DNA from 3 places in the Gordonia sp. PvP123 genome. Region 2 is predicted to be linked to each of the others. Evidence: riboswitches for the same ligand, from Rfam matches in the RefSeq annotation. Region 2 holds a riboswitch; each other region holds the start of a gene.

Region 1 (3,274 bases), on a different contig from region 2:
TGGGAGAAGTAGGTGTCGCCCGGCTCGACGGCGAGGTTCACGGTGATCCCGGCGGCCTTGGCCTGCTCGGCGAAGAGGGTCGCCGAGGCCAACTGGCCGGGACTGACGTCCGCGGTGTGCAGGGTGACGACGAGGTTCTCCTTGCCCGCCTCTCGGAGCAGGCGGCGAGCTCGTTCCGGGTCGTACGCGCGTTGCGGCATGTCGGCGTAGAACGGTGCGCCCTTGCCGTACAGGTCGTTGCCGACCTCGGCGAACCCGTAATACACCTTGTCGACCATCGCCTGCCGGTCCACCGACAGCTTGAGGGCCTCCCGTACTCGCGGATCGTCGAACGGCGCGAGGTCGGTACGCATCGTGAACGAGCTCATCGTGCCCACCGGCGGCGTCACGAGGTAGACGTCGGACTGCGATCGCAGGATGTTGCCCTGCGCCGGCGAGAGTTCGTAGACGACGTCGGCCTCCTGCGAGCCGAACGCGTTGAATCTGGCGTCGGCTTCGGCGACCTGGAGGATCTCCAGCCCGTCGAGGTGCGGCCGCTGATCCCAGTGGTTCTCGTTGCGGGTCAACACCGACCGGTCGCCCGGCGACCACGACTCCAGAACGAACGGGCCGGTCCCCACGGGAAGCGACGACGGCGTGAATTCCGTCGTACCGTCCTTGATCACGTAGACGTACCAACCGGCGAGCACCGAACCGAAGTCGGCGACGGGTTCTCTCATCGACACCACGACGGCGTGATCGCCGTCGGGCCTGGTGCGGGACAGGTCGATGATGTCGAGGTCACCGGCCGACGGTTTCTCCTCGTCGAGCATGCGCTCGAGACTCCACATGACATCGCGAGACGTGAACGGCGAACCGTCACTGAACTCGACGCCCCGGCGCAGCGCCATCCGCCACTGCGAGCCGTCGGCGTTGGGTTCCAGCGACTCGGCGAGCCGATAGTCGAGGGTGAGGTCGTTGTTGTAGTCGACGAGGTGATCCCACACCGCCTTGGACAGTGCGCCACCCGCCGAGTGGCCGACGACGTGCGGGTCGAGGACATCGGCGGTCGCCGAGGTGCCCGCGAAGACGACGCGCAATGTGCCGCCGGGGACCGGGGTACCGCCGCTCGGAGCGCCTGCCGGGCTCGGCCGGTCGGCACAACCGGCGAGCAGGCCCACCGCGCCGAGACCGGCGAGGCCGGCGATCCCACCGGCTCCGCGTAGCAGCCGGCGTCGGGTCAATTCGGGAGCTGCGTGCGCAGCTGTCGATCTTGAATTTTTCATGTCCATCCTCGTGGGTCGCGAAGACGCAAGCGATCTGGCTTCCCGATCGAGGTCGGGTCACAGTTGCGGGACAGCCCCGGATTCGCACCGGGTTCCCTTGCGTCCCGGTCATCGTACGGAGTGGACAATCACGACATCGCATGCGGCGTGCGGTGGATGATCCCCGGAACTTACAAGCAGTCCGGACTGTTTGTGCTATCGTCGTCGATGTGACCGAGCCCACCCGAGCCCCGCGCCGACGCACGCAGGCCGAACGCACCGCGACCACGCGTGCGCTCATCCTCGACGCGACCGTCGACGCCCTGGTCGACGTCGGCTACGCCGCCACCACGACGCAGGAGGTCAACCGCCGGGCAGGTATCTCCCGCGGCGCTCTCCTGCATCACTTCCCCACCCGGGAATCACTGGTGGTTGCCGCGGTCGGACACCTGGTCGAGCGTCGGCTGGCAGAGATCCTGTCGCGGCCCCGGACGGGTGACGAGGGACTCGAGATACTCATCGAGGCGTTCAGCGGCCCGCTGTTCGACGCCGCTCTCGAGCTGTGGGTCGCCGCCCGCTGCGACGTCGGATTGCGAACCGCGATCATCCCGCTCGAACAGCAGGTGTCCGACGCACTCGCCGTCGGTTGTGCCGAGTTGTTCGGTGACCGGTACACCGCCGCGGAACTCGAACTCTCCATCGAACTCGCACGCGGATTGGCGGTGTCGCGCATCCTGCGCTCACCCGACGCCGACCGCGCGCTGCTCGACCACCTCCTGCCCGTATGGAAGGAACTCCTGACCCATGACTGAACCCAGTCCGACTCTCCCGCAGCAGAACACGCTGCCCCGGCGCGTGGACGTCCTCGTCGTCGGCGTCGGGTTCGGCGGTCTCGCCGCCCTGCATCGTCTTCGCACGGATCATCCGCAGTTGCAGACGCTGGCCATCGAACGTGGCGACGGCGCGGGTGGGGTCTGGCGCGAGAACGACTACCCGGGCGCGGCCTGCGACGTCCCGACGTCGCTGTACTCCCTGTCCTTCGCCCCCAACCCGGACTGGTCCAACACCTACGGTCGCCGCCACGAGATCCACCAGTATCTACGTTCGGTCGCAGCCGATTTCGCCGACCAGATCCGTTACAACTGTGCACTCACATCGGCTCACTGGGACGGCGCGGCGCAGGAATGGGTCGTGGTCACGACGGATGGCGAGGTTCGCTGCCGCTACCTGGTCGCGGCACCGGGTGCGCTGTCCGAGCCGGGTCTGCCACCGGTCGCCGGAGCCGATGAGTTCACCGGCACCGTGTTCCACTCCGCTCAGTGGGACCACTCCCACGACCTCCGCGGACGTCGCGTCGCGATCGTCGGCACCGGCGCGTCGGCGATCCAGATCGTGCCCGAGATCGTCGACGAGGTCGGACATCTCACGGTCTTCCAGCGCACTCCCGCTTGGGTCGTGCCGCGTCTGGACCGCACCATCGGTTCCCTCGAACGCGCACTCTATCGCCGCGTCCCCGGTGTCCACCGGCTCGTCCGGCGGATGGTGTGGACCTATCGCGAGGCCTACGTCCTGATGATGGCCCGCAACCCCAAACTGCTCCCGATCGCCAAGACCATCGCGCTGGCGCAGCTGCGGATCCAGGTCCGTGACGGCGACCTGCGCCGTCGGCTCACCCCCGACTACACCATCGGTTGCAAGCGGATGCTGTTGACCAACAAATGGTTCCCCGCGTTGCAGCGCGACAATGCAACGGTGACCGGCGCGATCACCCGCCTCACCGCACGCGGCGCCGTCGACGACCAGGGCCGCGAACACGAGGTCGACACGGTCGTCTTCGCCACCGGGTTCACCCCCACCGAACCGCCGATCGCGTCGGCGATCACCGGACGCGACGGGCGCACCCTGGCCCAGGCGTGGGCGGGATCGCCGCGCGCCTACCGCGGCGTCGAGATCCACGGCTTCCCCAACCTGTTCTTCCTGTACGGCCCCAACACCAATCTGGGTCACAGCTCGATCGTGCTCATGCTGGA
Region 2 (3,274 bases):
GCAGAGGATCGGGGCGCCGGCCTCCAGCGCGCCGCGCGCGGCCGCCACGACACCGGGCGTCGCGATCACGTCGCGCGTCAGGTCGGTCTGGCCGCATGCATGGATCATCCGGACGACCACGGTCGCGACGTCGGGCGCGAACGCGGAGAGGTCGGACTCGGCGCGGATCGTGGCGAAGGACTGACGGTAGATCGCGGCGCCGTCTCGTAGGTACTCGGTCATGGTGCTGACGAGCCTAACGGCGCCGCCGTTCGTATCCGCCGTCGGGCGTGGCCTCCACCGAGAGGTGGGATTCGGCCGGCGATCCGCAACCACGGGCGCAACCGACCCAGTGCTCGCGTTCGTCGACGGGGTCGCCGGCCTGCACACGGGCCATCAGGTCGTCCCGGACCGGGGCGTGGGCGGACGCGCACCCCGGCGCTCCGACGCAGCAGCTGACGGACGCCCAGGGCGACGCGGCATCGAAGATCAGGCCCATCGGGGCGAGCACGCGGACGACGGTCTCGGCCACGCCCTCGCCGAGATCGCAGAGCAGGATCTCGCGGTCGGGCGTGAACACGATCGGCGCCTGGACCGCCGCGATGAACTCCGCCAGCCGGGCCGGCAACCGACCGAGTTCGACGACCGCGCCGAGCAGGACCGCGCCGTCGTCCTGGTCGAACCAGCCGACGATCGGCTCGCCGGGGGCGCTCGGCGTGGTGTCCGGGTCGTCGTCGATCACCGGGTCGAGACCCGACGCGACGAGGTCGGTGAGTCGACGCCGGGCGTCGGTGTCGAGGTCGCGGACCCGCCACGCGCCGGGCGAGACCTCGCCCAGACCGGCAGCCACCGCGATCAGCGCGCTCACGATGGATTCCGGACCGGTGGCCGACCCGACGGCGACCCCGGCGATGCTGATGTCCGCCGCGAACGGCGTGTCGGCCCGGATCACCGCGCACGCATCCGGGCGTCGGGCGGCGATGTCCCCGCGGCCGTCGTCGATCCCGAACAGGAACCGGCCGGACAAGGAGGCCGCGGCCGGGTCGGCACGCAGCGCGTCGTCGAGGGCCGCGGCGAGCGGACGCGCGTCGGCGACCCCGCCGATACGCCCGGTCAGTGGGCTCAGCTCGATGTTGCGCACCTTGTCGTGGGTGCTGCTCGGCGCGAGCCCGGCCGCGACGACCGCCTCGGCGACGGCCTCGACGTCGGTGATCCCGCGCAGCTGGAGGTTGCCGCGCACCGTCAACTCCAGGTGCCCGTCGGCATGGTCGGCGGCCGCCCGGGCGAGCACCTCAAGCTGATCCGGACGGATCCGCCCGCCCGGCAGCCGGACCCGGGCCAGTGCGCCGTCGGCCGCCGGATGCGTGTCGAAGACCCCTGGGCAACGGTCGGCGGCGGCCCGGGCTGGCTGGTTCATCCCACCAGCCTACGACCGGCGGGTGCGGTGGCCGTAGGCTGAACGCACCGCGAGCGGGCTGAAGCCGGTGCGATTCCGGCGCGGTCGCGCCACTGTGATCGGGGAGCCGGGATCGACCGGCCATCCGGGAGTCAGACCAGTCCCTCGCACTGCACCCGCCACCCACGGCACCGACACGCACCCGGGCGCGACAACCCGGCGAGGAGACACGATGATCCTGCTGCTCTCGACCTCGGACACCGATCTGCTCACGGCCTCGGCGGCCCATGAGGAGAACACACCGTCGGGCAGTGCTCCGACGGAGGCGTCGGTGTCCTACCGCGGCGCAAACCCCTCTCGCATCCTGGTCGAGGACATCCCGCGACTCGCCGCCGACGCCGATCTCATCGTCGTACGCATCCTGGGCGGAGTGCGCGCGTGGGAGGACGGGCTCGCGGCGGTCGAGGCGACCGGCAAGCCGCTCGTGGTGTGTTCCGGCGAGCAGCAGCCCGACCCCGACCTGATGGCGCACTCCACCGTGCCGTCCGGTGTCGCCGCGCAGGCCCACGACTACCTCGCGGCCGGCGGCGTCGCGAACCTCGTCAACCTGCACCACTTCTTGTCCGACACCGTCCTGCTGACCGGCAACGGTTTCGAACTCCCGCAGCAGACGCCCGCGTGGGGTGTGCTGGAACGGACGCCTTCTCCGCGGCCGGAACCTTCTGTGCTCCCTGAGGTGCGAGGAGCGCACGCCGAGCCTTCTCCGCTCCCTGAGGTGCGAGGAGCGCAAGCGACGAGCCACGAAGGTCCCGACGCCCCCACGATCGCCGTGCTCTACTACCGCGCCCAGCACCTGGCAGGCAACACCCGCTACATCGCCGCGCTCTGCGATGCCATCGAGGCGAAGGGCGCGCGAGCGCTGCCGATCTTCTGTGCGTCGCTGCGGACCGCGCCCGACGACCTCCTCGAATTGCTCGGTACCGCCGACGCCCTGGTGGTCACCGTGCTGGCCGCCGGCGGCGCCACCCCGGCCACCGCGTCGGCCGGTGGCGACGACGAGGCGTGGAACATCGAGCGACTCGCCGCACTCGACGTCCCGATCCTCCAGGGTCTCTGCCTCACCGGTTCCCGCGCGGACTGGGAGGACAGCGACGACGGACTGTCACCGCTCGACGTCGCCACCCAGGTGGCGGTGCCCGAGTTCGACGGTCGGATCATCACCGTGCCGTTCTCTTTCAAGGAGTTCGACGACGACGGATTGCCGTGGTACCAGCCGGATCTCGAGCGCTGCGCCCGGGTGGCAGGCATCGCCACCGCGCACGCCCGGCTGCGTCGGACACCGGCCGCGGACAAGCGGATCGCGGTCATGCTATCGGCCTACCCGACCAAGCACGCCCGGATCGGCAACGCCGTCGGACTCGACACCCCGCGCAGCCTCCTGCGCCTGCTCGATGCGATGCGCGCGGCCGGGTACGACATCGGACCGGAGTCCGGTCCGGGATCGGTTCCCGGTCTCGCCGAGGATGATTCGGACAAACTGATCCACGAGATCATCGCCACCGGCGGCCAGGATGCCGACTGGCTCACCGAGGAGACCCTCGCCGCAAACCCGATCCGCCTCTCGGCGGGCGATTACCGAGCGTGGTTCGACACCCTGCCCGAGGGACTGCGTTCGGCGGTCACCGAGCACTGGGGTCCGGCTCCGGGCGACCTGTTCGTCGACCGCACGCACAATCCCGACGGCGACATCGTCATCGCGGCACTGACCTTCGGCAACATCGCGATCATGGTGCAGCCGCCGCGCGGCTTCGGCGAGAACCCGGTCGCGATCTACCACGACCCCGACCTCCCGCCGTCGCATCACTACCTCGCGTCGTACCGGTGGGTTGCCGCGCACGA
Region 3 (3,274 bases), on a different contig from region 2:
GCCGCCGGACAGGTGGGTGCACGAACGGGAGCCCCAGCCGTCGAGGCCGACCTGCGCGAGCACCGCGCCGACCACCGTCGAGTCGTCGGGGCTCCCGGCCGACCAGGCCGAGCGGTAGGGGGTCCGGCCAAGGCCGACCGCCTCGGCGACGGTCAGTTCGGCCGAGGGCTGTTCCTCCTGGCCCACCACCGCTATCGAGCGGGCCCGCTGCCGCGACGGGAGTCGATGCAGGTCCTCGCCACCCACGTCGATGGTGCCGGCGACGGGACGTTCGAGCCCACACAGCGTGCGCAACAGGGTGGTCTTGCCGGAACCGTTGGGGCCGACGATGGCCAGTCGGGTGCCCGCCGGGACGTCGAGATCGACATCGCGCAGGACGACGCGGCCGCCCCGTCGACACGCGAGTGCGTTCGCGCGCAACGCCATCGAGCGGATCGGTGGTGGATTGGTCATGAGCCGCCGCCGAACACATACTGGCGTCGACCCATGAGGAACAGGAAGATCGGCGCGCCGATCAACCCGGTGACGATGCCCAGGGGCATCTCCCGAGGCGCGGCCGCGACCCGCGAGATGACGTCGACCCACACCAGGAACAGCGCGCCGCCGCATACCGCCACCGGCAGCATCGCGCGGTGGGTGGCGCCGACGAGCAGCCGGGCGGCGTGCGGGACGATCAGACCGACGAAGCCGATCCCACCCGCCACCGCGACGAGCACGCCCACCAGGACGCCCTGGATCCCGAAGAGCGCGTTGCGCATCGCGCGTACCGGTACACCCAGCGACGTCGCGGTGTCGGTGCCGGCCGCGTAGGCGTCGAGCCAGGAGTGGATGGCGAGCATCGCCACGATGGTGACCAGCACGACCACCCCGGCGATCTGCACCTTCGCCCAGGTGGCGCCGGCGACGCTGCCGAGCATCCAGAACATCACGTTGTCGGCGGCGTGGGGATCCGCGGCGGTGAACACGAGGAGCGACGACAACGCCATGAACGCCGAGGACAACACGACGCCGGACAGGATGAGTCGCAGCGCGGTCAACCCGCCCTGGGCGCGGGCGACGAGGTACACCGTGACGGTGGCCGCGAGCGCGCCGAGGAGCGCGCCGCCGGAGAGTGCCCACACCCCGAGGCCGCCCAGCACGCCGAGGGTCATGACGGCGGTGGCCCCGACCGCCGCGCCGGCGGACACGCCGAGCAGGTACGGCTCGGCGAGGGGGTTGCGGACCAGGGCCTGCATGAGAGCGCCGGCCAGTGCGAGTCCGGCGCCGACGAGCGCGGCCAGGACGGACCGCGGCAGCCGGAGATCCCAGATGATCACCGCGTGCGCGGAATCGGTCTCGGCGCCGGTCAGGCGTCCGGCGACGGTGTGCCAGACGTCGCCGACGGGGATGGTCTCGGCGCCGAACGCGGTGGCCAGGGCGATGCTGAGGAGCGTGAGGACGAGCAGAACTGCGGCTAGCGGCGTCGACGGGAGTCGCCGTACCGGCGGGGCGGTGGCGATCTCGGTCGTGCCGTCGATACGACGGGACACGGACTGTACTGCCTTACGGTCTGGGTATCTGTGCGCGAGATACACGGTGGACTCGAGCGAGAGCGGCCGGTATTCGGACTCGGGTTCGTCCGGAGCCGGCGCCTTCCCGGGTCGCCCCAGTGGCTGTGTGCCGGTTCCGTCCCCCATACCGCTGCGCGCCAGTCCCGGATTCGCACCGGATTCCCTGACACCCACGTGTGCGGGTGTGACCGTTCTCGCCGCACACGCTATCAACACCGTCCAGCGGATCGGTGGGCGGTCGGCGTGCGTCCCCGGACAGCGGCCGTGCGAGGACCTACGCTGGATGCCGACGATCGATGAACCCGACGCGGAAACGGTGAACCGATGGACGTACGAGACACGAAGCTGGCCATCATCGGGGCGGGTGCGGTGGGCACCGCGATCGCCTACTCCTCGCTCATCCGGGGTGTTGCACGGACCATCGCGCTCCTCGACATCAACGCCGCGAAGGTGACCGCCGAGGTGCTCGACATGTCCCACGGGCTCGAGTTCGTCCCGCGTGCCGACATCATCGGCTCCGACGACGTGTCGGTGTGCGCGGACGCCGACGTCGTCGTCTTCACCGCCGGTGCGAAGCAGAAGCCGGGTCAGTCGCGTCTCGAATTGGCCGAGGCCACAATCGGTCTGACGCGCGCCATCCTCCCGGGGGTGCTCGAGGTGGCCCCGAATGCGATCTACGTGATGGTCACCAATCCGGTCGACGTCGTCACCTACGCCGCCCAGCAGATCAGCGGGTTGTCGCCCAGCCGGATCTTCGGCTCGGGCACCGTGCTCGACTCGTCCCGGCTGCGTTTCCTCATCGCGCAGCATTGCGGTGTCGCGGTGCAGAGCGTGCACTCCTACATCGCCGGCGAGCACGGCGACACCGAGATCCCGCTGTGGAGCTCGGCGACGATCGGTGGGGTGCCGCTGACGTCGTGGACCCCGCTGCCCGGTCGTCCGGCGCTGGATGTGGTTGCACGCGAACGCATCCACCACGAGGTCGTGCATGCCGCCTACACCATCATCGAGGGCAAGGGGGCCACGAACTATGCGATCGGTCTGGCGTCGACGCGCATCGTCGAGGCGATCCTGAACAACGAGCACCGGGTGCTGCCGGTGTCGACGCGGACCGACGGGATCGAAGGACTCGACGGAGTGTGTCTCTCGCTGCCGACCGTCGTCGACCGCGGCGGCGCCCAGACCCGGCTCGACGTCCCGCTCTCGGATGCGGAGCGAGCCGGTCTGCTCGCGTCGGCGGAGACGCTGCGGGGGATGCAGGCCCGGTTCGGGCTGTAGTCGGGGTCAGGCCGGCACGGTGGTGCGCAGGAACTGCAGCTGGTCGGCGACGACCTTCTCGAAGTCCTCGCCGATGTAGATGTCGAAGTGCCCGACCGGGTATCGGATGACCCGGGCTCCGGGTGCGCGCCGCGCGTAGGCGATCGTCGAGCGTGCCGGTGCCACCGTGTCCCCGTCGCACACGCACAGCAGGGTCGGGCAGTCGAGATCTTTCAATGCCCGGCCGGGTGAGTGCAACGGAATGGTCAGTCCGACCCGCGCGGCCACCTCGTTGGGCAGTTCGAGACCGTCGGGAACCAGTGGGAGATATCCCGACACCGCGTCCGGTGCGGTCATCAGCGCCGCCGATCCCGGTTCGCCGGCCAGGCCGACCATGACCGGCGGCCTGCGCAGTGCGGATCCGGCCAGATCCGCGAGTGCCCGAACGGTCACCTTCGCCCCGGACA

Evidence for each region. A riboswitch is a leader RNA that binds a small molecule or an ion and turns the genes downstream of it on or off. The one in region 2 is predicted to bind cobalamin.
Region 1: linked by a shared signal. The riboswitch ahead of ABIC25_RS05865 (ABC transporter substrate-binding protein) and the one ahead of cobN (cobaltochelatase subunit CobN) in region 2 are both predicted to bind cobalamin.
Region 3: linked by a shared signal. The riboswitch ahead of ABIC25_RS06430 (FecCD family ABC transporter permease) and the one ahead of cobN (cobaltochelatase subunit CobN) in region 2 are both predicted to bind cobalamin.

Annotation. Positions count from the first base shown of each region.
Region 1 is NZ_JBEPPN010000003.1:79,236-82,509, forward strand. It holds gene ABIC25_RS05865 (ABC transporter substrate-binding protein) at 1-1,265, opposite strand, end outside; adenosylcobalamin (AdoCbl) riboswitch at 1,288-1,369, opposite strand; gene ABIC25_RS05870 (TetR/AcrR family transcriptional regulator) at 1,475-2,056, shown strand; gene ABIC25_RS05875 (flavin-containing monooxygenase) at 2,049-3,274, shown strand, end outside.
Region 2 is NZ_JBEPPN010000001.1:56,155-59,428, reverse strand. It holds gene ABIC25_RS00260 (precorrin-8X methylmutase) at 1-222, opposite strand, end outside; gene cobG (precorrin-3B synthase) at 236-1,396, opposite strand; cobalamin riboswitch at 1,400-1,535, shown strand; gene cobN (cobaltochelatase subunit CobN) at 1,608-3,274, shown strand, end outside.
Region 3 is NZ_JBEPPN010000003.1:213,477-216,750, reverse strand. It holds gene ABIC25_RS06435 (ABC transporter ATP-binding protein) at 1-426, opposite strand, end outside; gene ABIC25_RS06430 (FecCD family ABC transporter permease) at 450-1,529, opposite strand; cobalamin riboswitch at 1,577-1,758, opposite strand; gene ABIC25_RS06425 (L-lactate dehydrogenase) at 1,875-2,828, shown strand; gene ABIC25_RS06420 (alpha/beta hydrolase) at 2,835-3,274, opposite strand, start outside.